Regions from separate parts of the Actinoplanes sp. NPDC026670 genome, predicted to be linked through region 2. Evidence: riboswitches for the same ligand, from Rfam matches in the RefSeq annotation. Region 2 holds a riboswitch; the other holds the start of a gene.
The links. Region 2 has a riboswitch for thiamine pyrophosphate ahead of AB0E94_RS34950 (ECF transporter S component). Riboswitches for the same ligand answer to the same signal wherever they lie in the genome.

Region 1: linked by a shared signal. The riboswitch ahead of AB0E94_RS20270 (thiamine phosphate synthase) and the one ahead of AB0E94_RS34950 (ECF transporter S component) in region 2 are both predicted to bind thiamine pyrophosphate.

The regions. Positions count from the first base shown of each region.
Region 1 covers NZ_JBEZXU010000019.1:42,331-52,497, forward strand. Annotated here, with positions in the region: gene rplQ (50S ribosomal protein L17) at 1-245, shown strand, start outside; gene truA (tRNA pseudouridine(38-40) synthase TruA) at 324-1,136, shown strand; gene AB0E94_RS20255 (hypothetical protein) at 1,143-1,904, opposite strand; gene AB0E94_RS20260 (methyltransferase) at 2,000-2,617, shown strand; gene AB0E94_RS20265 (ATP-binding cassette domain-containing protein) at 2,645-4,291, shown strand; TPP riboswitch at 4,324-4,434, shown strand; gene AB0E94_RS20270 (thiamine phosphate synthase) at 4,428-5,012, shown strand; gene thiO (glycine oxidase ThiO) at 5,009-6,043, shown strand; gene thiS (sulfur carrier protein ThiS) at 6,040-6,240, shown strand; gene AB0E94_RS20285 (thiazole synthase) at 6,242-6,988, shown strand; gene AB0E94_RS20290 (thiamine phosphate synthase) at 7,006-7,572, shown strand; gene thiD (bifunctional hydroxymethylpyrimidine kinase/phosphomethylpyrimidine kinase) at 7,569-8,336, shown strand; gene thiC (phosphomethylpyrimidine synthase ThiC) at 8,406-9,935, shown strand.
Region 2 covers NZ_JBEZXU010000045.1:72,759-82,925, forward strand. Annotated here, with positions in the region: gene AB0E94_RS34925 (5,10-methylenetetrahydrofolate reductase) at 1-80, opposite strand, end outside; gene AB0E94_RS34930 (hypothetical protein) at 370-825, opposite strand; gene AB0E94_RS34935 (PHP domain-containing protein) at 1,083-2,798, opposite strand; gene AB0E94_RS34940 (energy-coupling factor transporter transmembrane component T) at 2,910-3,710, opposite strand; gene AB0E94_RS34945 (ABC transporter ATP-binding protein) at 3,745-5,175, opposite strand; gene AB0E94_RS34950 (ECF transporter S component) at 5,179-5,766, opposite strand; TPP riboswitch at 5,843-5,945, opposite strand; gene AB0E94_RS34955 (alpha/beta hydrolase) at 6,004-6,819, shown strand; gene AB0E94_RS34960 (DUF6328 family protein) at 6,851-7,354, shown strand; gene AB0E94_RS34965 (hypothetical protein) at 7,426-8,028, opposite strand; gene AB0E94_RS34970 (transcriptional repressor) at 8,077-8,478, opposite strand; gene AB0E94_RS34975 (metalloregulator ArsR/SmtB family transcription factor) at 8,475-8,777, opposite strand; gene AB0E94_RS34980 (metal ABC transporter permease) at 8,808-9,674, opposite strand; gene AB0E94_RS34985 (metal ABC transporter ATP-binding protein) at 9,674-10,167, opposite strand, start outside.

The sequences.
Region 1 (10,167 bases), on a different contig from region 2:
CGCGCAAGGGTGACGCCGCTCCGATGGCCGTCATCGAGCTGGTCGAGGAGCTCCAGGTCGCGGCCAGCACCGGCCCGTCCAAGGAGGCCCGTAAGGCCGCCGCGCAGCAGGCCAAGGTCGAGGCCCTCGCCCCCGAGGACGAGACCCCGGTCGCTGCCGCCAAGGCCGACGACGACCAGGACGCCGAGGCGCCGGTGAGCGCTTCCGGCGACAAGGCCGAGGGCGACGACACCGACAAGGCCTGATCCGCACGGATCGGATCGAACACGGGCGAGGCCCGGCATCCTTCGGGGTGCCGGGCCTCGGCCATACCTGGAGAGAGCATGGACACCATTCGGCTTCGACTCGACGTGTCATATGACGGCGGCGACTTCTCCGGCTGGGCGGCTCAGCCGGGACGCCGTACCGTCGCCGGGGTCTTGATCGAGGCTTTTGCTCGTTTGATCGGAGCGGAGACGCCGCTCGGGCTGACCGTCGCCGGGCGAACCGACGCCGGAGTGCATGCCACCGGGCAGGTCTGTCACGTCGATCTGCCGGTGGAACGCTGGACCGAACTGGAGGGCTCGCTGCTGCGGCGGCTCGACGCGGTGCTGCCGGCGGATGCCCGGGTGCGGGCGATCGTGCCGGTGCCGGACACGTTCGACGCGCGGTTCTCGGCGACCTTCCGGCGGTACGAGTACCGCGTCACCGACACACCATGGGGGCCGGAGCCGCTGCGCCGGCACGACACGCTGGGCTGGATGCGTCCGCTCGACCTGGACCGGCTGAACGCCGCCGCGGCCGGGCTGGTGGGGGAGCACGACTTCGCGGCGTTCTGTAAGCGCAAGGAGCACGCCACCACGATCCGGGCGATCAACCGGCTGGACTGGCGACGGGAGCCGGACGGGGTCTGTGTGGCGACCGTGCAGGCGGACGCGTTCTGTCAGGCCATGGTGCGCAGCCTGGTCGGGGCGATGCTCACCGTCGGTGACGGCCGGCGGGAGCCGGAGTGGCCGGCCAAGCTGCTGACCATGCGTGAGCGGTCCAGCGAGGTGATGGTCGCGGCCGCACACGGGCTCACCCTGGTCGCGGTCGGTTACCCAGGTGAGGCCGAGTACGCGGCCCGTGCCGAGGCCACCAGGCGCCTGCGCGCCTGAACGGGGCTAGGACGCTCGGCGGATCAGGACCGTGTCGTGCAGGTGGGTGTCGAGGATGTCGTGGGCCAGCTGGGCCACCTGCGGGGCGTCCGGTGCGACCAGCTCGCCCGACGGGCCGGTGATCACGCAGTACATGACGTAGTGGCCGCGGGTGCGCCACAGGACCGGGGTGCCCGGCCCGGTCGCCGCGCCGGACATCTCCGCGAAACTGCCGTCACCCGTCTCCACCAGGTAGCGGACCTGATCACCGACGGCCATCGCGCTCGTCGTGTCGGGCAGGTTCAGCATGCCGGCGGTGATCCGGTAGTCGGCGTACGGAACCGTGAGAGCGGCCCGGACCGCCTGCGAGCACCCGTACCGCTGAAGGGTCGTGCGTAGGGCGCCGCCGGCCGCAAGGGTGCAGTCGGCGGTGAGGTCGGACCGGGTGACGCCGAAGGCGGTGATGCCGGCCGGGAAGACCTCGTCGGCGCGCAGCGGCGCCGGATCGACCTCGCGCGTCGCGATTCGCGCGTCGACCTCGGCCGAGGCGAGCTGAGCCGGGCGCCGGCGATCGTCGGCGACGATGAGGACACCCAGCATCACCACGATGCCGAGCACGATCAGGCCGGCCAGGCCACGAGTGAACAGATGGGTGGTCAGCGGCTCGCGCCGCAGGTGGCGCCGGGACCGGCGGCGATGCTGGCCACGGGCGGGAAGTCGAATCGGGAGGGACAGACCGCCCGCCGGTGCGGCGCGGTGGGCGGAGCGCGTCGGGGTGACGTACCGCATGGGCTCAAGCTAGGCGCGCACGCTGATCTATGAACGCACACGGTGTCCGCCACCCCGGCGAGGCGCTCGTCACCCCGCGGCGCGACACTTGTCGGGTGACCGCCGACCACTACTTCACCGCCGATCCCGACGCGCCGATGCGGCGTGGCGAGATCGAGTTCACCGTTGCCGGCCGCGACTACCGGCTGGCCGTGGCCTCCGGGGTCTTCTCGGCCGGCCGTCTCGACCCGGGCACCGCCGTGCTGCTGCGCAAGGCCGGGCTGCCCGACTCACGCGCCGAGGGCGTCTTCCTCGACCTTGGGTGTGGGTATGGCCCGATCGCAGCTGTGCTGGCCAGTGAGGCCCCCCAGGTGACCGTCTACGCGGTCGACGTCAACTCCCGGGCCCGTGATCTGGCCGTGGAAAATGCCGGCCGCCTCGGCCTCGGTGAGCGGGTGCTGGTCCGGGCGCCCGACGAGGTGCCGGATGATGTGACGTTCACGGAGATCTGGAGCAACCCGCCCACCCACATCGGCAAGGCCGAGCTGCACAACCTGCTGGAGCGCTGGCTGCCCCGGCTGGCACCGGGCGGTGTGGCCTGGCTGGTGATCAACCGGAACCTCGGTGGTGACTCGCTGCACACGTGGCTGGTCGGCCTGGGCTGGACCGTGGAGAGAACGGCCAGTCAGAAGGGGTTCCGGGTGTTGCGGGTCAGCGGAAAATCGGCTGACTGAACCGGTACTGACAGGGAGGATGCCGCCATGGGTTACGTGGATGTCGCCGGCGCCGGTTTTGTGCTCCCGGACGGGCGGGAGTTGTTCGCCGACGTGTCGTTCCGGGTCGGCGAGGGGCAGAAGGTCGCACTCGTCGGTCCCAACGGGGCGGGCAAGACCACGCTCATGCGCATGGTGGCCGGTGACATACCGACCCAGAGCGGGACCATCGCGCGGGCCGGTGGGCTCGGGGTGATGCGCCAGTTCATCGGGATGATCGGCGACGACCGTACGCTCGAGGATCTTGCGTTGTCGCTCGTCTCACCCGGACTGCGCGAAGCCGGCGAACGGCTGCGGGTGGCTGCCGCGGCGCTCGGCGAGACCGAGAAGAGCCAGATCGCGTACGCCAACGCGCTCGCCCACTGGGGTGAGGTCGGTGGTTACGACGCCGAGGTGCTCTTCGACACGGTGACAGTCGCCATCCTCGGCAAGCCGTGGGAGGAGGCGCGGTCCCGCATCGTGCGGACCCTGTCCGGCGGCGAGCAGAAACGGTTCGCCCTCGACCTGCTGCTGCGCGGCAACGACGAGGTGCTGCTGCTCGACGAGCCGGACAACTTCCTCGACGTGCCCGCCAAACGCTGGCTCGAGCAACGGATGCGCGAGTCGAACAAGTCGATCCTCTACGTCTCGCACGACCGGGAGCTGCTGGCCGAGACCGCGAGCCGGGTCGTCGCCGTCGAGGGCGGCAGCGCCTGGACCCATCCGGGCGGGTTCGCCTCCTGGCACGAGGCCCGGATGAACCGGCACGAGCGCATGGAGGAACTGCGCCGCCGCTGGGACGAGGAGCACGAGAAGATCAAGGAACTGGTCTTCATGCTCAAGAACAAGGCCGCCTACAACGACGGCCTGGCGTCCCGATATCAGGCTGCGCAGACCCGGCTCCGCAAGTTCGAGGAGGCCGGCCCGCCGCCGCTGCCGCCGAAGGACCAGGCCGTCAAGATGAACCTGCGTGGCGGCCGCACCGGCAAACGCGCGGTCATTTGTGAGCAGCTCGAACTCGAGAACCTGACGTTCCCGTTCGACCTGGAGATCTGGTACGGCGACCGGGTGGCCGTGCTCGGCGCGAACGGCACCGGGAAGTCGCACTTCCTGCGCCTGCTCGCGGCCGGCGGCACCGATCCCGACCAGGAGCACAAACCGGTCGACGGGGCGCCGCTCGCGCACGTCTCGCACGACGGCAAGGCCCGCCTCGGGGCGAGGGTCCGGCCCGGCCACTTCTCGCAGACCCACGACCGGCCGGAACTCGTCGAGAAGACCCTCGTCGAGATCCTCTGGCGCGGTGACGAGCACCGGTCCGGACAGGACCGGGCCGGGGCCATGAAACATCTCAACCGGTACGAGCTGGCCGCCCAGGGGGACCAGCGGTTCGGCACCCTCTCCGGTGGGCAGCAGGCCCGGTTCCTGGTGCTGCTGCTCGAACTGTCCGGGGCGACCGTGCTGCTCCTCGACGAGCCGACCGACAACCTCGACCTCGCCTCCGCCGAAGCACTGGAGGAAGGGTTGAAGGCGTTCGACGGCACGGTGATCGCGGTCACCCACGACAGGTGGTTCACCAGGTCTTTCGATCGCTTCGTGCTGTTCAGAGGGGACGGCGAAGTGGTCGAGGTGCCCGAGCCGGTCTGGGACGTCCGCTAGTTTTCTCGTCACGGACCGGTTATGGTCCGGTTACAACAACCCACGGGAGTCCGGGCACCGGGCTGAGAGGGGGGCTGATGCGGCCCCCGACCGTCGAACCTGATCCGGGTCATGCCGGCGCAGGGAGGAGTGCTTCATGGGCACATCGTTTCCCCGTATCCACGTCATAACCGACGACATCGACGTCGTTCGCGGTGTGGCCGGGCTTCCCGACGTGGCTGTCCAGATCAGAGTCAAGAGCAACGACGCTTCGGCGTACGCGTTGACCTGCGCCGCAATCGCAGTGTGCCGGCCGGCCGGCACGATCGTGCTGGTGAACGACCGGGTCGGGGTGGCGCTCGCGGCCGGGGCCGACGGGGTGCACCTCGGGGCCGAGGATCTGCCGGTGTCCGCTGGCCGCCGGATTCTTGGGCCGTCCGCGATCGTCGGCGCCACCTGTCGTGATCCGCTTGCGGCGCGGTCCGCGGTCGACGCCGGGGCCAGTTACCTCGGTGTCGGGCCGACCTTCCACACGTCCACCAAGGACGGACTGCCACCACCACTCGGGCCGGCCGCGATCGCGGCCGTCGCCGACGCGGTGCCGGGCACTCCGGTTCTGGCGATCGGCGGTATCACCGCGGAACGGGTGCCGCTGCTCGCGGTGCACGGGGTCGCGGCTGTCTCCGCCTTCGCGGCGGATCCGAAGGGAGCGGTCGCGGAATTCCTGGCGGTCCTGCCATGACCGGCACTGCCATGACCCGCGTCGCTCTTGTCGGTGGGGGCATCATCGGGCTCTCCATCGCTGCCGAACTGCTGGAACGTGGCGCTGACGTCACGGTCTACGATTCGGCACCCGACGGGTCGGACGGGGCCTGGCATGTCGCGGCCGGGATGCTCGCGCCCGGCGGGGAGTCGGCTTTCGAATATCCGCATCTCACCCGGCTGCTGGAAGCCGGACACGAGTTGTGGCCCTCGTTCGCGGCCGGTCTCGGCGACGTCGGCTACGACCGGGCGGGGACGCTTTCGCTGGCGCTGACGGCGGATGACGCGGCCGAGGCGGCACGGGAGTGGAAGCACCAGAAGCTGACCTCGCTGACCGGGTCCCAGGTGCGTGATCTCGAGCCGGCGATCTCGCCTCGGGTCCGGGCGGGGGCGTACGCGGCGGCCGAGCACCAGGTCGATCCGCGCAAGGTCGTCGCCGTCTTGCGGGCTCGGTTGGCGGGCCGGATCACCCAGCGCCAGGTGACAGAGCTGTCCGAGGTGGACGCCGACGTGATCATCGTCGCTGCCGGTTCTCGGACCGCGGCGCTCACCGGGTTGCCGATCCGGCCGGTCAAAGGCCAGGTCCTCCGCCTGCGCGGCGAACCCGGCCTGCTCAAGCACGTGATCGACGGCGCCGCCGACGGACGGCACGTCTACCTGGTCCCGCGCGCCGACGGCGAGGTCGTGGTCGGCGCCACCCAGGAGGAACGCGCCGACCGGATGCCCACCGCCGGCGGCGTGCACGACCTGCTGCGCGCCGCCCTCGACCTGGTGCCCGGCCTGGCCGAACACGAACTCGCCGAGGTCACCGTCGGGCACCGGCCGGGCACTCCGGACAACGCGCCGATCCTCGGGTTCCTCGACGACGACCGCCGGGTGGTCGTGGCGGCCGGTCACTTCCGCAACGGCATCCTGCTCGCCCCGATCACCGCACGACTCATCGCCGACCTGGTGCTCACCGGCTCGGCCGATCCGATTCTCGACGCGTTCGGTCCCGGGAGGTTCCGATGAAGCTGACGATCAACGGCCAGGCCCAGAGCCGGCCCGGCACCTGCTCGGTCGCGACCCTGGTCGCCGAGATCATCGCCGCCCAGCGTGGGGTGGCGGTCGCGGTCAACGGCACCGTCGTGCCGCGTTCGACCTGGTCGGAGGTGGACCTCGTGGACGGCGACCGGATCGAGGTCCTCACCGCCGCGCAGGGAGGCTGACGTGACGTTCCTTCCGGAGAACGGGCTGATCCTCGGCACCGGCGGGGCGAACAGCCTCACCGCGCTGGAGGAGGCCATCGCCGCGTCCGAGTCGACCCTGGTCACGGTGGCGCTGCGGCGGGTGGACGCGGCCGGCCCGGGACTGCTGCCGATGCTGGACCGGCTCGGCGTGCGGGTGCTGCCGAACACGGCCGGCTGCTACACCGCCGGTGATGCGGTCAAGACCGCACAGATGGCGCGGGAAGCCTTCGAGACGGATCTGATCAAACTCGAGGTCATCGGGGACGAACGCACACTGCTGCCGGACGGGATCGAACTCCTGCGAGCGGCCGAGACACTCGTCGCTGACGGGTTCACCGTGCTGCCGTACACCAGCGATGATCCGATCCTGGCCCGCCGTCTCGCTGACGCCGGCTGTGCCGCGGTGATGCCGGCCGGGTCGCCGATCGGTTCCGGCCTGGGGATCTCCAATCCGCACCACATCGAGTTGATCGTGCAGGGCGTCGACGTTCCGGTGGTGCTCGACGCCGGCATCGGCACCGCCTCGGACGCGGCGCTCGCCATGGAACTCGGGTGTGACGCGGTTCTCATCGCCAGCGCGATCACCCGGGCCGACGATCCGGTGGCGATGGCCACGGCGATGCGGCATGCGGTCACAGCCGGCCGGCTCGCCCGCTCCGCCGGGCGCATCCCACGGCGATTCCACGCGGTCGCGTCCACCGCCGACGACGGCCTCGCGCAATGGTGACCCCGGGCGGACTCGTTGTGCTCACCGATCGGCGGTCCGCTTCCGGTTCGCTGATCGAGGTGGTCCGGGCGGCGGTCCGCGGCGGCGCCGCGTGGGTCATTCTGCGTGAGAGGGATCTTTCGTACGGCGACCGCGCGGCCCTGGCCACGAAGCTCCGGTCGGTCGTCCCGGCGAATCGGTTGATCATCGCGGGGCCGGATCCGCTCGGTGGGGCCGCCGTGCACCTGTCCGGTTCTGATCCACTCCCGTCCGGGGTCTCGCTGATCGGGCGTTCGTGGCACGGCACGGAGGATCTGTCGGGTGTGGACTACGTGACGGTGTCGCCGATCCACCCGACCTCGTCGAAACCGGGGTACGGGCCCGCGCTCGGGGCCACGGGGGCCGCCGAACTGCGCGCGCCCGTGCCCTGGCTGGCGCTCGGTGGCATCGAGACCTCTGAGCAGGCGGCGGAGTGCGTGGCGGCCGGCGCGGCCGGGATCGCGGTGATGGGCGCGGTGATGCGTTCCCCCGATCCCGAACGCACCGCCCGCGAACTGTCAACGGCGTCGGTGGGCGCCATGTCGGGTGCCGGGGGTGGGTGGTGACTCCTCCGGTCGTGTTGACGATCGCCGGGTCGGACTCCGGTGGGGGTGCCGGGATCCAGGCGGATCTGAAGACGTTCGCCGCGCTCGGTGCCTTCGGGACCTCGGTACTCACCGCCATCACGGCGCAGAACACGCTCGGGGTCACCGCAATCCACCCGGTGCCCGTCGACGTCGTGGCGGCTCAGCTCGACGCCGTGCTGTCGGATCTGCCGGTGGCCGCGGTCAAGGTCGGGATGATCTCGGATCCGGCCGTGGCCAAGTTGATCGCGTCGCGTGTGGACGATCTGCCCAACCTCGTCGTCGACCCGGTTCTGGTGGCCACCGCGGGCAGCCGGCTGGGGGAGGCTGCGGTTGTCGGGGTGCTTACGGCGTACCCCTGCGTGTTGACTCCGAACCGGCACGAAGCCGGCGCCCTCCTGGGGCGGCGAGTGGAGACCACCGAGGAGATGATCTCGGCGGCGGCCGAGCTCGCGGCCCTCGGGCCGCGCGCCGTCGTGGTGACCGGAAGTGAGCTGGCGCTCGACGTCCTGCATGTCGCGGGAGAGACGACGCTGCTGCGCGGTGAGCCGGTCGTGACCGGAAACAACCATGGTTCGGGTTGCACGTTCTCGTCGGCGATCGCGGTGCGGCTGGCCGCCGGCGACGCGGTGCCGGACGCGGTCGCGGCGGCCAAGGACTACGTGAACCGGGGTCTGCGCGGCGGCAGCTCGTGGCGGCTCGGAGCCGGGCCGGGCCCACTGGACCACTTCGGGTGGTCCATCTAGATCTCCGGCGGTACGGCCGGTGGTCCAACACTGCCGTTCGCTGCCGGTTTTATCCAAATTTGGGGAGGAATGGTCATGCGTCGCAAGGTCTACGTGGAAGGTCCCCGCCCGGACATCCGGGTGCCGTTCACCGAGGTCGTGCTGACCGGCGACAACCCGCCGGTGCGGCTCTACGACACGTCCGGTCCCGGCAGTGAACCCTCGGCCGGGCTGCCGCCGCTGCGGAAACCGTGGCAGACCGGACGAACCCAGCTCGCCTCCGCGCGCGCCGGGATCATCACGCCGGAGATGGAATACGTCGCCGTCCGCGAAGGCGTCCCGGCCTCGCTCGTGCGCGACGAGATCGCCGCCGGACGGGCGGTGCTGCCCGCCAACATCAACCACCCCGAGTCCGAGCCGATGATCATCGGTTCGCGGTTCCTGGTGAAGGTCAACGCCAACATCGGCACGTCGGCGGTCACCTCGTCGATCGACGAAGAGGTCGAAAAACTCACCTGGGCCACCCAATGGGGCGCCGACACCGTGATGGACCTGTCCACCGGGCAACACATTCACGAGACCCGCGAGGCGATCGTACGGAACTCGCCCGTCCCGATCGGCACGGTGCCGCTCTACCAGGCGCTCGAAAAGGTCAAAGGCGACCCGCTCAAGCTGTCCTGGGAGGTCTTCCGGGAGACCGTCATCGAACAGGCTGAGCAGGGCGTCGACTACATGACGATCCACGCCGGCGTGCTCCTGGCCTACGTGCCGATGGCCGCTGAACGGGTCACCGGGATCGTCTCCCGAGGCGGGTCGATCATGGCGGCCTGGTGCCTCGCCGAACACCGGGAGAACTTCCTCTACACCCACTTCCGGGAACTCTGCGAGATCTTCCGGGAGTACGACATCACGTTCTCCCTCGGCGACGGGCTGCGACCCGGGTCGATCGCCGACGCCAACGACGAAGCCCAGTTCGCTGAGCTGCGCACCCTCGGCGAACTCACCCACATCGCCTGGGAGTACGACGTCCAGGTCATGGTCGAAGGGCCCGGGCACGTGCCCATGCACAAGATCAAGGAGAACGTGGACCTCCAGGTCGAGCTGTGCGGCGGGGCGCCGTTCTACACCCTCGGGCCGCTGGCCACCGACATCGCGCCCGCCTACGACCACATCACCTCGGCCATCGGGGCGGCCATGATCGGATGGTTCGGGACGGCGATGCTCTGCTACGTCACACCCAAGGAACACCTCGGGCTGCCCAACAAAGAGGACGTCAAGGCCGGGATGATCGCCTACAAGATCGCGGCGCATGCGGCGGACATCGCCAAGGGGCATCCTGGGGCTCAAGAGTGGGATGACGCGCTGTCCCGGGCCCGGTTCGACTTCCGGTGGGAGGACCAGTTCGAGCTGGCGCTGGATCCGGAGACCGCTCGGTCGTACCACGATGAGACGTTGCCTGCGGCGCCGGCCAAGACCGCGCACTTCTGCTCCATGTGCGGGCCCAAGTTCTGCTCCATGAAGATCAGCCATGAGATTCGGGCGGCCGGGATGAAAGCCAAGTCGACCGAGTTCGTGGATGCGGGTGGGCGGGTCTATCTGCCGGTCACTCCCACCGCTTAGAGCGGGCTGTTCGGCGGTTGCGCGGATCTTGCACGTCTTTGCGCGCCTGAGTGGATCTTGCAAGCTGGTACCAGTTCTGGCGGGTATCGGCTTGCAAGGTCGGGCCTCCGAGCGGATCTTGCACAAATCTCCATGCCCGGGAGTCTTCTGCGCAGCCACCTCACCGCGAGAATGACAGCCCTCAGGCGGGTGACGCCTCCTCGGCCGCAACATCCCTGCCGACGACGGCCCT
Region 2 (10,167 bases):
CGCCGCGGCGGAGTGACGCTGAACACCAGCACGCCGCTACGTGCCTCGGCCAGCAGCTGCGGCAGGGGGTGACGAGACATGCGGCAACCCTATGGGCCCGGCAATGCGTCCCGGTCACCGCACACACCCCATCCCGAAGAGCGAGCCATCCGGTACGCCGTCCGCGCGCGCGAAACCCAGGCCCGCCAGCCGTCGCTCACGGTGGTTCCGGGTGGGGTTTAGCAGTCGTGGGCGACGGCTGAGCCCGCCAGCCGTCGTTCACGGTGGTTCTGGGTGGGGTTTAGCAGTTGTGGGCGACGGCTGAGCCCGCCAGCCGTCGTTCACGGTGGTTCTGGGTGGGGTTTAACAGTTGTGGGCGACGGCTGGTGGTCAGTGGTCGGTGCAGCAGGGGGTCGGGTTTCGGGTCTCGAATGGGACCAGGGTTCCGCCGGCGGCCGGTGTGGTGATCAGGATCAGTTCGCCGTCCCGGAACTGAGGGCGCACGAAATCGCCGGTCTCGACGATCGTGTCCGGAGTGGCCGGGCCGCTGCCGAGCACCTCGACACGGGCGATCGAGCTGCGCTGGAGGATTTCGCTGACGGTGAGTGCGCCGGTCAGGCGCTCGACACCGGGGAACCGGACCGCTCGTCCGAATTGTCCGGTCGCGGCAGCGGCTACGGCCGGTTCGAGGTCCGGAGCGGTCGCGAAGGTGTGCGCGGTGAGCAGGCTGATCGCGACGTGGGGGAACGGTTCGCGCACCAGGTGCGTGCAGGCGAGCACCGGCGCCGGCGCCAGCGTCTGGATCCAGTGATCGGCCTCCGCGAGCGTGGCATGCCCCAGGCTCACTCCGACTATCCGGGCGGCCCCGGTGGAAGAAGAGCCGGACCTGGTGGAAGAAGAGCCAGACCCGGTGGAAGAAGAGCCGGACCCGGCGGGAGAAGGGCCGGACCCAACGGGAGAAGAGTCGGCCCCGCCGGGGGAGGGACCGGCCCCGGCGTGGGCGGGGACGGGCCGGGTGGTGGCGGCTGGAGAAGGGTGGGCGGGGACGGGCCGGGTGGCCCCGGCCGCGGAAGCGGCCGGAGCTCCGGTTGCCGGGTACGGCGTCATCGGGGCAGGACCCAGATGGGGTTGGTGTAGAACCACAGGTCGCCCCACGGATCGGCGGCGCCGACCACGTCGAGCTGCGGGCCGTACGGGTCGACCGCCGCGCCGAGCAGGCCGGGCTGGGTGCGGTTGCCGTCGGTGCCACGAACCCGCAGGTAGAACGGCTTGTCGAGGCGGCCCAGGTCATAGGTGAAGGTGACCCGTCCGCTGCTCTTGGTGACCTCGAACGACTTGACCACCCGGGTGTCCGGGGTGGTGTAGGTGTCCTTGTCGGTGACCGGGCCGGTGACGGTGCCGACGATGACGTCGACCCGCTTGAGAGCGGCCACGAAACCGGCCCAGTTCGGCACGTCCTGGAGATCGATGTCGAGGACCAGTTCGGTGGAGGTGCCGCGCTTGACCTGGAGGACGCCACCGAGCGGGGTTCCGGTGTGGTCGCGGCGGTCGCCGGTCACCCGTACCCGCGCATCCAGGTTTTTGATCAGGCGCCCGTGGTCGACCCAGATCCGGCCGGCGCGGAGGCCGTCCATGACCGCCTTGTACGAGAACGACGACGCGCCCACGTTGGTCCGGCCGTAGTAGCCGGGCCAGAAGTCGCCGGCTGTCGTGTTGACCGTGCCGGTGTAGACCGGGTCGTTGTACTTGCCGTTGGCGTCGAAGTCGCTGCCCGGGCCGCGGCCGGTCTGGTCGAGATAGTTGACGTGGCTGTCCGAGTTGACGGTGATCCACCACGCTTTGCCCTCGGCGAGGAGGCTGTCCCAGAGTCCGCCGACGGTGGCGGTCATCCAGTCGAAGCCGCCCCACGTGCGGTAGCTCTCCAGCGGGTACCCGGGGAACGACGCCGCCGACGGGTTGTTGTCGTAGTAGCCACGGGCGCCGCCGCGGCCGTTCGGGGCGGGGATGCCGGCCGCCTGGTGGCCGGGCGCGCCCTCGAAACCGACGGCGACCGTGGGGTCGGCGTCGCGCCAGTTGCGGATCTCGTGCGGGGAGTCGATGCCGCGCCGGGCCGGGTGGTTGGCGAAGAACAGCGCCCCGTCGATCTTGCGCTTGCGGACCTGCTCACCGAGGAACTGGATGCCGGCGACGGCCAGCGCCTCGTTCTGGGCGGCGGTGTTCGTCGAGGGCAGCAGCGAGCCGTCGTACGCGTTCTCGAACTGCTTGAGGACGTCGACCTCGTGCCGGCCGGGGTGGACGAAGACGGTCGCGTGTTCGGCGGCCGGGATGTTCCACTCCAGACCCTGGAAGGTCAGCAGCGAGGGAAGTGCCGAGCGGGTCTTGACGATGTCCGGGTTGACCTTGTCGACACCGATCTTGGCGTGGGTGGCGCTGCCGTGGTCGGTGATGACCAGCCAGTCGAGGCCGTAGGCGTGGCCCTTCTGTGCCTGGTCGAGCACCCGGTACTGGGCGTCCGAGCTGTACTGGGTGTGGATGTGGTGGTCGCCGGCGAGCCAGCGGAAACCGCCCTTGCCGGTGCCGCCGCCCACCGGGTCGTGGGTGTGCGGGAGCCCGGCGGCCTCGGCGGCGCCCGGCTGGGCGAGCACGGAGGCCGCCGCGCCGGCGCCGAGCAGGCCCGCGCCGAGCAGGAAGCGGCGGCGGGACGCGTCGGACGGCGACAGTTCGGCGGTGGGAACCGAGAGATCGAGAGCCTCGGGGAGGTCGCCCCCGGTGGCTGTGGCGTGCGAGTGGTCGTGAAGATGATCGTGGCCGTGACCCATGGCGGTCACCCTCGTCCGAACAGGACAACACCCGCTGTCGGTTCCGTGACGCCGAGGCGAAGAGTGCACAGCGTTGAGCACTGCCGAAGGCGGCTGAGCGACGGCCGGCGGTCAGACGACCGGGTGGAAGTGGCCGAGCAGCACCGAGACGGCGATGATCAGGGCCGCTGTCAGCAGCGACAGGACGAGCAGGGCGGTGTCGGCGGCGGTGAAGTACTGGCGGCGGGCGTACGTCCGGGGGGTCTCGGCGTCGAAACCGCGCGCGTCCATCGCCACCGCCAGTCGCACCCCGCGCCGCAACGCGCCGACCAGCAGCGCGAACGCCGTCGACACGAAGAGCCGCACGCGGGCGACCGGGTTGCGGCCGGCGTCGACACCGCGGGCGCGGCGGGCCAGGCTGAGCGACCGCCACTCGTCACCGAGCAGCGGGACCAGGCGGAACGCGGCCAGCGCCCCGATCGCGAACCGGGCCGGGGCTTTCGCATTCTGTACCAGCGCGTCGGCCAGGTCGGTCGGGTCGGTGGTGGCGAACACCACGATGCCCGGCAGCGCCACCGCGAAGATCCGCAGATTCAGCGCGCCCGCCGTGGACAGCACCCCGGTGGTGACGTCGACCGGACCGAGCGACACCAGCAGCTCACCGCCGCGATCGGCGGCGAACAGCACCATCGTGATCAGGATCCCCACGGCGGCCAGCAGCAGCGGCGTGGCCCGCCGGGCCAGCGCGCCGGGCCGTACCCCGAAGAACGGCAGGACCAGCAGTTCGACGGCGAGCGCGACGGCCGGCGTGAACGGATCCATGGTGGCGATCAGCGGCATCGAGAAGAGCAGCGCGGCGCCGACCTTCGCGACCGGGTTGCGGCGGGCCAGCGGCGCCGCCGGATCGGCGACCGGCGCGAACGAGAGGCTCACAGCGGCGTCCTTCCAGGACGGCGGGAAGAACCGGTCACGGCCGCGTCCGTCGAGGCAGCGGGTCCGGTTCCGGTGCGCCGAGCGAGACGGTTCGATCGGCGAGGGTACGGACGAACGCGTCATCATGCGTGACGGCGACGATCCCGTGTCCCTCGTCGCGCAGGCCGGCGAGCAGGTCGACCAGTTCCCGCCAGGTGCGCCGGTCCTGGCCGAACGTGGGTTCGTCGAGCACCAGCAGCCGCGGCGCGGTGGCCAGCGCGGTGGCCACGCTCAGGCGCCGGGCCTCCCCGCCGGAGAGGGTGTAGGGGTTGGCCCCGGCCAGCCGGTCCAGCCGGAGCCGTTCCAGCAGCTCGCCGACGATCCGGTCGACCTCGGCGGGGGAGCGCCCGAGCCGTCTGGGGCCGAGGGCGAGCTCGTCGGTGACCCGGGATGTGACGAACTGGTGTTCCGGGTTCTGGAAGACCGACCCGATCCGGCCGGCCAGCGTCGCGGCCCGCCACCGGTGCGGCGGCCGGCTGTCCCCGAACGCCTCGACCCGCCCGGCCGTGGGTGCGAGCAGCCCGCCGAGCAGCAGCGCCAGGGTCGACTTGCCGGCGCCGTTCGGCCCGGTCACGGCCAGGACCTCGCCCGCTCCGGCTCCGATGGTGACCGGGCCGAGGCGTCCGCGGACTTCGGCGCGCTCCGTGCGTACCAGATCAAGGGTGGTCTTGGTTTTCGACTTGAGCGGCGGGGCCTGGAAACCCGGCACCCAGACACCCTCGTCAGCGAGTTTGTCGCCGTAGGCGGCGAAGATCACCTCGGGTGAGCCGTCGGCGCGGACACCGCCGCCCGGCTCCAGGACCACCACCCGGTCGACCAGCGGAAGGGCCTCGGCGACCCGGTGTTCCACGATGATCAGCGTGGTGTCCGGGCCGGTGGCCCGGGCCACCGCGTCGCGGATCAGCGCGGCGCCCGGCGGGTCCAGGTTGGCGGTCGGCTCGTCGAGCAGCAACAGACCGGGCCGCAACGCGAGCACACCGGCGAGAGCGAGGCGTTGCGCCTCACCGCCCGAGAGGGCCGAGGTCGGACGATTGATCGGGTACGGGAAACCGACGCGATCCAGCACGTCGGACACCCGTGGCCAGATCTCACCGGCCGGCACTCCCCGGTTCTCCGGGCCGAACGCCACGTCGTCGCCACTGCGGGCCATCACCAGCTGCGTCTGCGGATCCTGGAAGAGGATGCCGACCCGCTCGCGTGCCTTGCGCGGGTCGAGCCCGTCGATCCGGATCGTGCCCTCGGACTCGCCGGAGTCCTCGGGCAGCAGCCCGGCCAGCGCGGCGAGCAGTGTGCTCTTGCCGGCCCCGGAAGGACCCAGCAGGAGCACCCGCTCGCCGTGCCGGACCTCCAGATCCAGCCCGCGGACCGCCCACGAGCGGCGACCGGCGTGCCGCCACCCGAAGCCGCGGAGCTGAACGTCACTCATGTCTCAGACGGTTGCCCGTTCGCGGCCCGCTTCGAACCGGTCCAGCACTCCGGTCGGAGCGAGCGCCCGGACCAGCGCCCACGAGCCCGCGCCGGCCAGGATCGCGCCGCTGAGCACGGTGATCGCCGCGTACGGGATGCGGTACGACCAGAGGTCCATCCCGACCGTGTACTTGACGAAGTCGTAGGACGCCGCGCTGAGACCGGTCAGCGCGCCGGCCAGGACCGCGGCCGGCAGCCGGTAGTTGCGGTAGAGCAGCAGCGCGAAGGCCAGCTCGGCGCCGAGACCCTGGATCAGGCCGGACACCAGCGTGTCGACGCCCCACTGGCTGCCGAGCAGCGCGGACACGGTGGCCGCGACCAGCTCGGTGTAGAGCGAAGCGCCAGGCTTACGGATGATCAGCGCGCCGAGGACGGCCGGGACCAGCCAGATGCCGTAGATGATGGTCTGCGCCGGCGGGAAGAACGCGAAGGCGCCCTCGGTGATCGACCAGACCGTGCCCCAGGCCCAGAAAATCACGCCGAACGCAACGGCGATGACGGAGGCGATGACGATGTCTATCGTCCGCCACCGATTGGTGGTTGATGTCATTGGACTGCCTCCCAGTGGGTACCGGGAGGAGACGCACGCCGTGTTTCCCGGGCAACAGTGCCCAGGACACGACGCGGCTGGAGAAAGACCGAGCTTCCTGCGCTGGCATTACCCAGATCAGGTACTAGGGTCTGCGGTTTCCCGCACTCTCAGCGCAGTGCGCTCCCCTGTCGGATTGGATGTGCTTCGATGACCGTAACACCTGGTAGCGGGGTATCACAGGGAGGGGACGACGTGATCGAGGTCAAAGCCCAGGGATTGACGTTCGACGTTCACGAGGGCGGGCCGGAGGATGGTGAACCGGTCCTCCTGCTGCACGGCTTTCCTCAGGATTCCCGGGAGTTCGACCTGGTTCTGCCCCATCTGCACGCGGCCGGGCTGCGGACCTACGCGCTCGACCAGCGCGGCTGCTCCCCGGGCGCCCGCCCGGCCGACGTCGCCGCGTACACCATGTCGTCGGTGACCGCCGACGCCATCGCCGTCCTCGACTCGCTCGGCCTCGACAGCGCGCACGTCGTCGGCCACGACTGGGGCGCGCAGGTGGCCTGGCAGCTGGCCGCCCGGCACCCGGACCGGGTGCGGACCCTCACCGCGATCTCCGTGCCGCACCCGCGGGCGCTGCTGCTCGCCATCCGGGTCCGGCCCAGCCAGAAGGCCCGGCTCGCCTACTTCGAGGTGTTCCGGCGGCGGTTCGCCGAGCGGCTGCTGCTCGCCCAGCACGCCCTGGCGCTGCGGCTGATGCTCCGGCCGATCGGCATGCGCGCCGAACAGTACGTGGCGGCGATGCGCGAACCGGGCCGGCTCACCGGCGGCCTCAACTGGTACCGGGCCTTCGACACGTCCCAGATCGACGACCTCGGCGAGGTGACGGTGCCGACCACCTACGTGTGGAGCGACAAGGACGGGGTGGTCGGGCTGACCGCGGCGCTGCGTACCAGGGACTGGGTGCGGGCCGACTACCAGCTCGTCGCGATGCGCGGCGTCAGCCACTGGGTGCCCGAACAGGCGCCACGTGAGCTGGCCGACGCCGTCCTGGCCCGCGTCGGCGTTTGATCAAGGCCCCGGGCGGGGAATTCGGCGCGTCATGGCGGTCGATGCACACACCCCCCGAGAGACCGAGAAGCAGCGCTGGGACCGCAACTTCGCGGACCTGCTCCAGGAGCTGCGGGTCGCGCAGACAGGCGTGCAGATCCTCTTCGCGTTCCTGCTGACCCTGCCGTTCAGCAGCGGCTTCCCGAACGTCACCGATTTCCAGAAGGACACGTACGTGGTCGCGCTGATCAGTGCGGCCTTCGCCACCGCGATGATCATCTCGCCGGTGGCGTTCCACCGTGCGCTGTTCCGGCAGGGCCGCAAACCCGAGCTGGTCCGGTACGCCCACAAGATGGCCACCGGCGGTCTGGCCTTCATGCTGATCGCGATGACGGCGAGCGTCCTGCTGATCACCGACTACCTGCTGGACTGGAAGTGGGCGATCCCGCTGACCGTCGTCACCGGTGGCTGGTTCCTCACCTACTGGGCCATCCTGCCGTTCGCCCACCGCGAGTGGGGCGACGACGACGAGGACGCCGCCTCCGCCGTCGACTGACGCGACCCGGTTCCGGCTGGTCGGCACCGCTGTCACGGCGGCGTTGTGACAGCGGTGTGAGCCGGCCGGGGTCAACGCCGTTTCAGGCCGAGACGGCGCAGTTCCAGACCGGCCAGAGCGGCGACCGCCTCGGAGTCGCCGGCCCGCCAGCTCTGTGCGATGTCCGGGCCCAGCTTCGCCAGCTCGGTCAGCGGCTGGGAGGCCAGCGCCCGCAGCGCCAGCAGGTCCTGGCCGGCCGGATCGTCGCGGACCGCGGCCGCGACCCCGGCCCGGCGGACCCAGCGCAGCCGCAACGGCAGCCAGAGGAACAGCACCAGGGCCAGCGGCACCGACAGCGCGATCGCGGGCAGGATCAGCGCCAGCTGGGCCACGAACTCCTGCTGCTGGTGACCGGCGTCGGCGATCGACCGGGCGGCGTCGGCGGCGCCGTTGAACGGCTGCGTCAGCTCGTCACCGACGATCGGGACCCGGCCCACCTTGCCGCCCGCGTCGGCCAGGTTGTCGGCGATGCCACTGCCGGCGCTCTCCAGCTTCTGGCCGGGGACGGCGAGTTTCTCCACCACGTCGTGAATCCACAGGGCGACCTTTATCCACAGGTAGACCCAGAGCACGACGAGGATGTCGGTGACGAGTTGGCGGACGGCGACGGGGACGCGGTCGGCATAGAGCTTCACATCGTCAAGCGTCGCAGTCAGCCCTCCGCGGCGCACGCCCGGCGGGGCTCAGGCTTTGGCGGCGCACTCCGGGCAGGTGCCGAAGATCTCCAAGGTGTGCGAGACGTCGACGAAACCGTGCTGACCAGCCACCTTGTCCGCCCACGACTCGACCGCCGGGCCGAGCACCTCGACGGTCCGCCCGCACGACCGGCACACCAGATGGTGGTGGTGGCCCTGGCTGCACCGGCGGTAGAGGTGCTCCCCGCCCGGCGGCCGCATGACGTCGATCTCGCCGGCGTCGGCCAGGCCCTGCAACGTCCGGTAGACGGTGGTGAGCCCGACCCGTTCGCCCCGCTCACGCAGCATCGCATGCAGGTCCTGGGCGCTGTGGAAACCCTCGGTCTCGGCGAGGACGGCGCTGACCGCGCTGCGCTGCTTGGTGTTGCGGATCTGGCTCTCGGCGTTCACTGTCGGCTCTCCCTGGCGTGGCTCACGGCGTCGGCGACGATGTGGGCGACATGTTCGTCCACCAGGGAGTATGCGATCTCCCGGCCCCGTCGCACACCCCGCACCACCCCCGCGCCGCGCAGCACCCGCAGGTGTTGCGACACCAGCGGCTGCGGGGCGCCGAGTTTCTCCACGAGATCGTGCACACAGCGCTCGCCCACGCCCAGCTCGACCACAATGGCGACACGGATCGGCGCGGAGAGAGCACGCAGCAGCGCCCCCGCCGATTCGTACGCTTCGTAACCGGTGGTCGTCGTCATCGTTTCGCCAACGGTACAGGCAGGTCGCGGTCAGCCATGCAACACGACATCCGGGGGCTCGGACGCGACCGGCTGCGGCGCGGGCCGGCGCAGCCGGTGCCGGACCGTCCCACCGACCGCGGCGGCCACGAAGACGGCCAGGGCCAGCAGCACGGTGGTCGCGCCGGGAGCGGTGTCCGCCTCGGCCGACACCAGGACGCCTGCGCCGGCGGCGCTCACGCCGATCACCATGGCCAGCGTCATGGTGCTGACGAAACCGCGGGTCACCTGCTGGGCGGCGGCGACCGGGACGACCATCATCGCGGAGACGAGAAGCAATCCGACGGTACGCATGGCGATCGTCACCGTCACCGCGGTGGTCACCGCCAGCAGGATGTTCAGGAGCCGCACCGGCAGGCCGCTGACCCGTGCGTACTCCTCGTCGTTGCAGAGCGCGAACAGGGCCGGGCGGAAGAACAGCATGGCCGCCAGCACCGCCGCGCCGAGCGTGCCGATCACGGCCAGGTCGGTCTCCGAGGTGGTCAGCGGGGAGCCGAACAGGTACTGCATGAGGCTGCTGTTGCCGCTGCCGTCGGACAGCCCGACGAGCAGCACGCCACCGGCGATGCCGCCGTAGAAGAGCATGGCCAGGGCCAGATCGCCGGAGGTACGGCCACGCTCGCGGATCAGCTCCACCCCGACCGCGCCGAGAGCCGACACGATGACCGCCGTGTACACCGGGTCGTTGCCGGTGAGCAGGCCCAGCCCGACGCCGGTGAGCGCGACGTGCCCGATCCCGTCGCCGATCAGGGACAGGCGGCGCTGCACCAGGTAGATGCCGAGCGCCGGGGCGGCCAGCCCGATGATCATCGCGGCGAGCAGGGCCCGCTGCATGAACGGCTGGGTGAGCAGGTCCATCAGTAGGCCTTCGTTCCCTCGGTGGGCGCCCACTCGCAGATGCCGACCTTCAGCTCCTCGGCATGCGGGTGCAGATGTTCGTGGTCCGGCTCGGCGTGGTGACCGGCCGGCTCGGGGGGTGTGCCCTCGTACGCGATCCGCCCGTCGTGCACCACCACGGCCCGCCCGATCAGCGGCCGCAGCGGGCCCAGCTCGTGCAGGACCAGCAGGATCGTCCCGCCGTCACCGGCGAACCGGGTCAGCGCCGCGGCGAACGCCTCCTGGCTGGCCGCGTCCACCCCGGCGTTCGGCTCGTCCAGCACCAGCAGGTCCGGCTTGCCGGCCAGCGCCCGGGCGATCAGGGTGCGCTGCTGCTGGCCGCCGGAGAGCGTCGTCACCGGGTCGTCGATCCGGTCCAGCAGCCCGACCGCGGACAGCGCGTCCCGTACCGCCGCCTTGTCGATCTTGCCGGGGAAACGGAGAACGCCGCGCCGGGCCAGCCGGCCTGATGCGA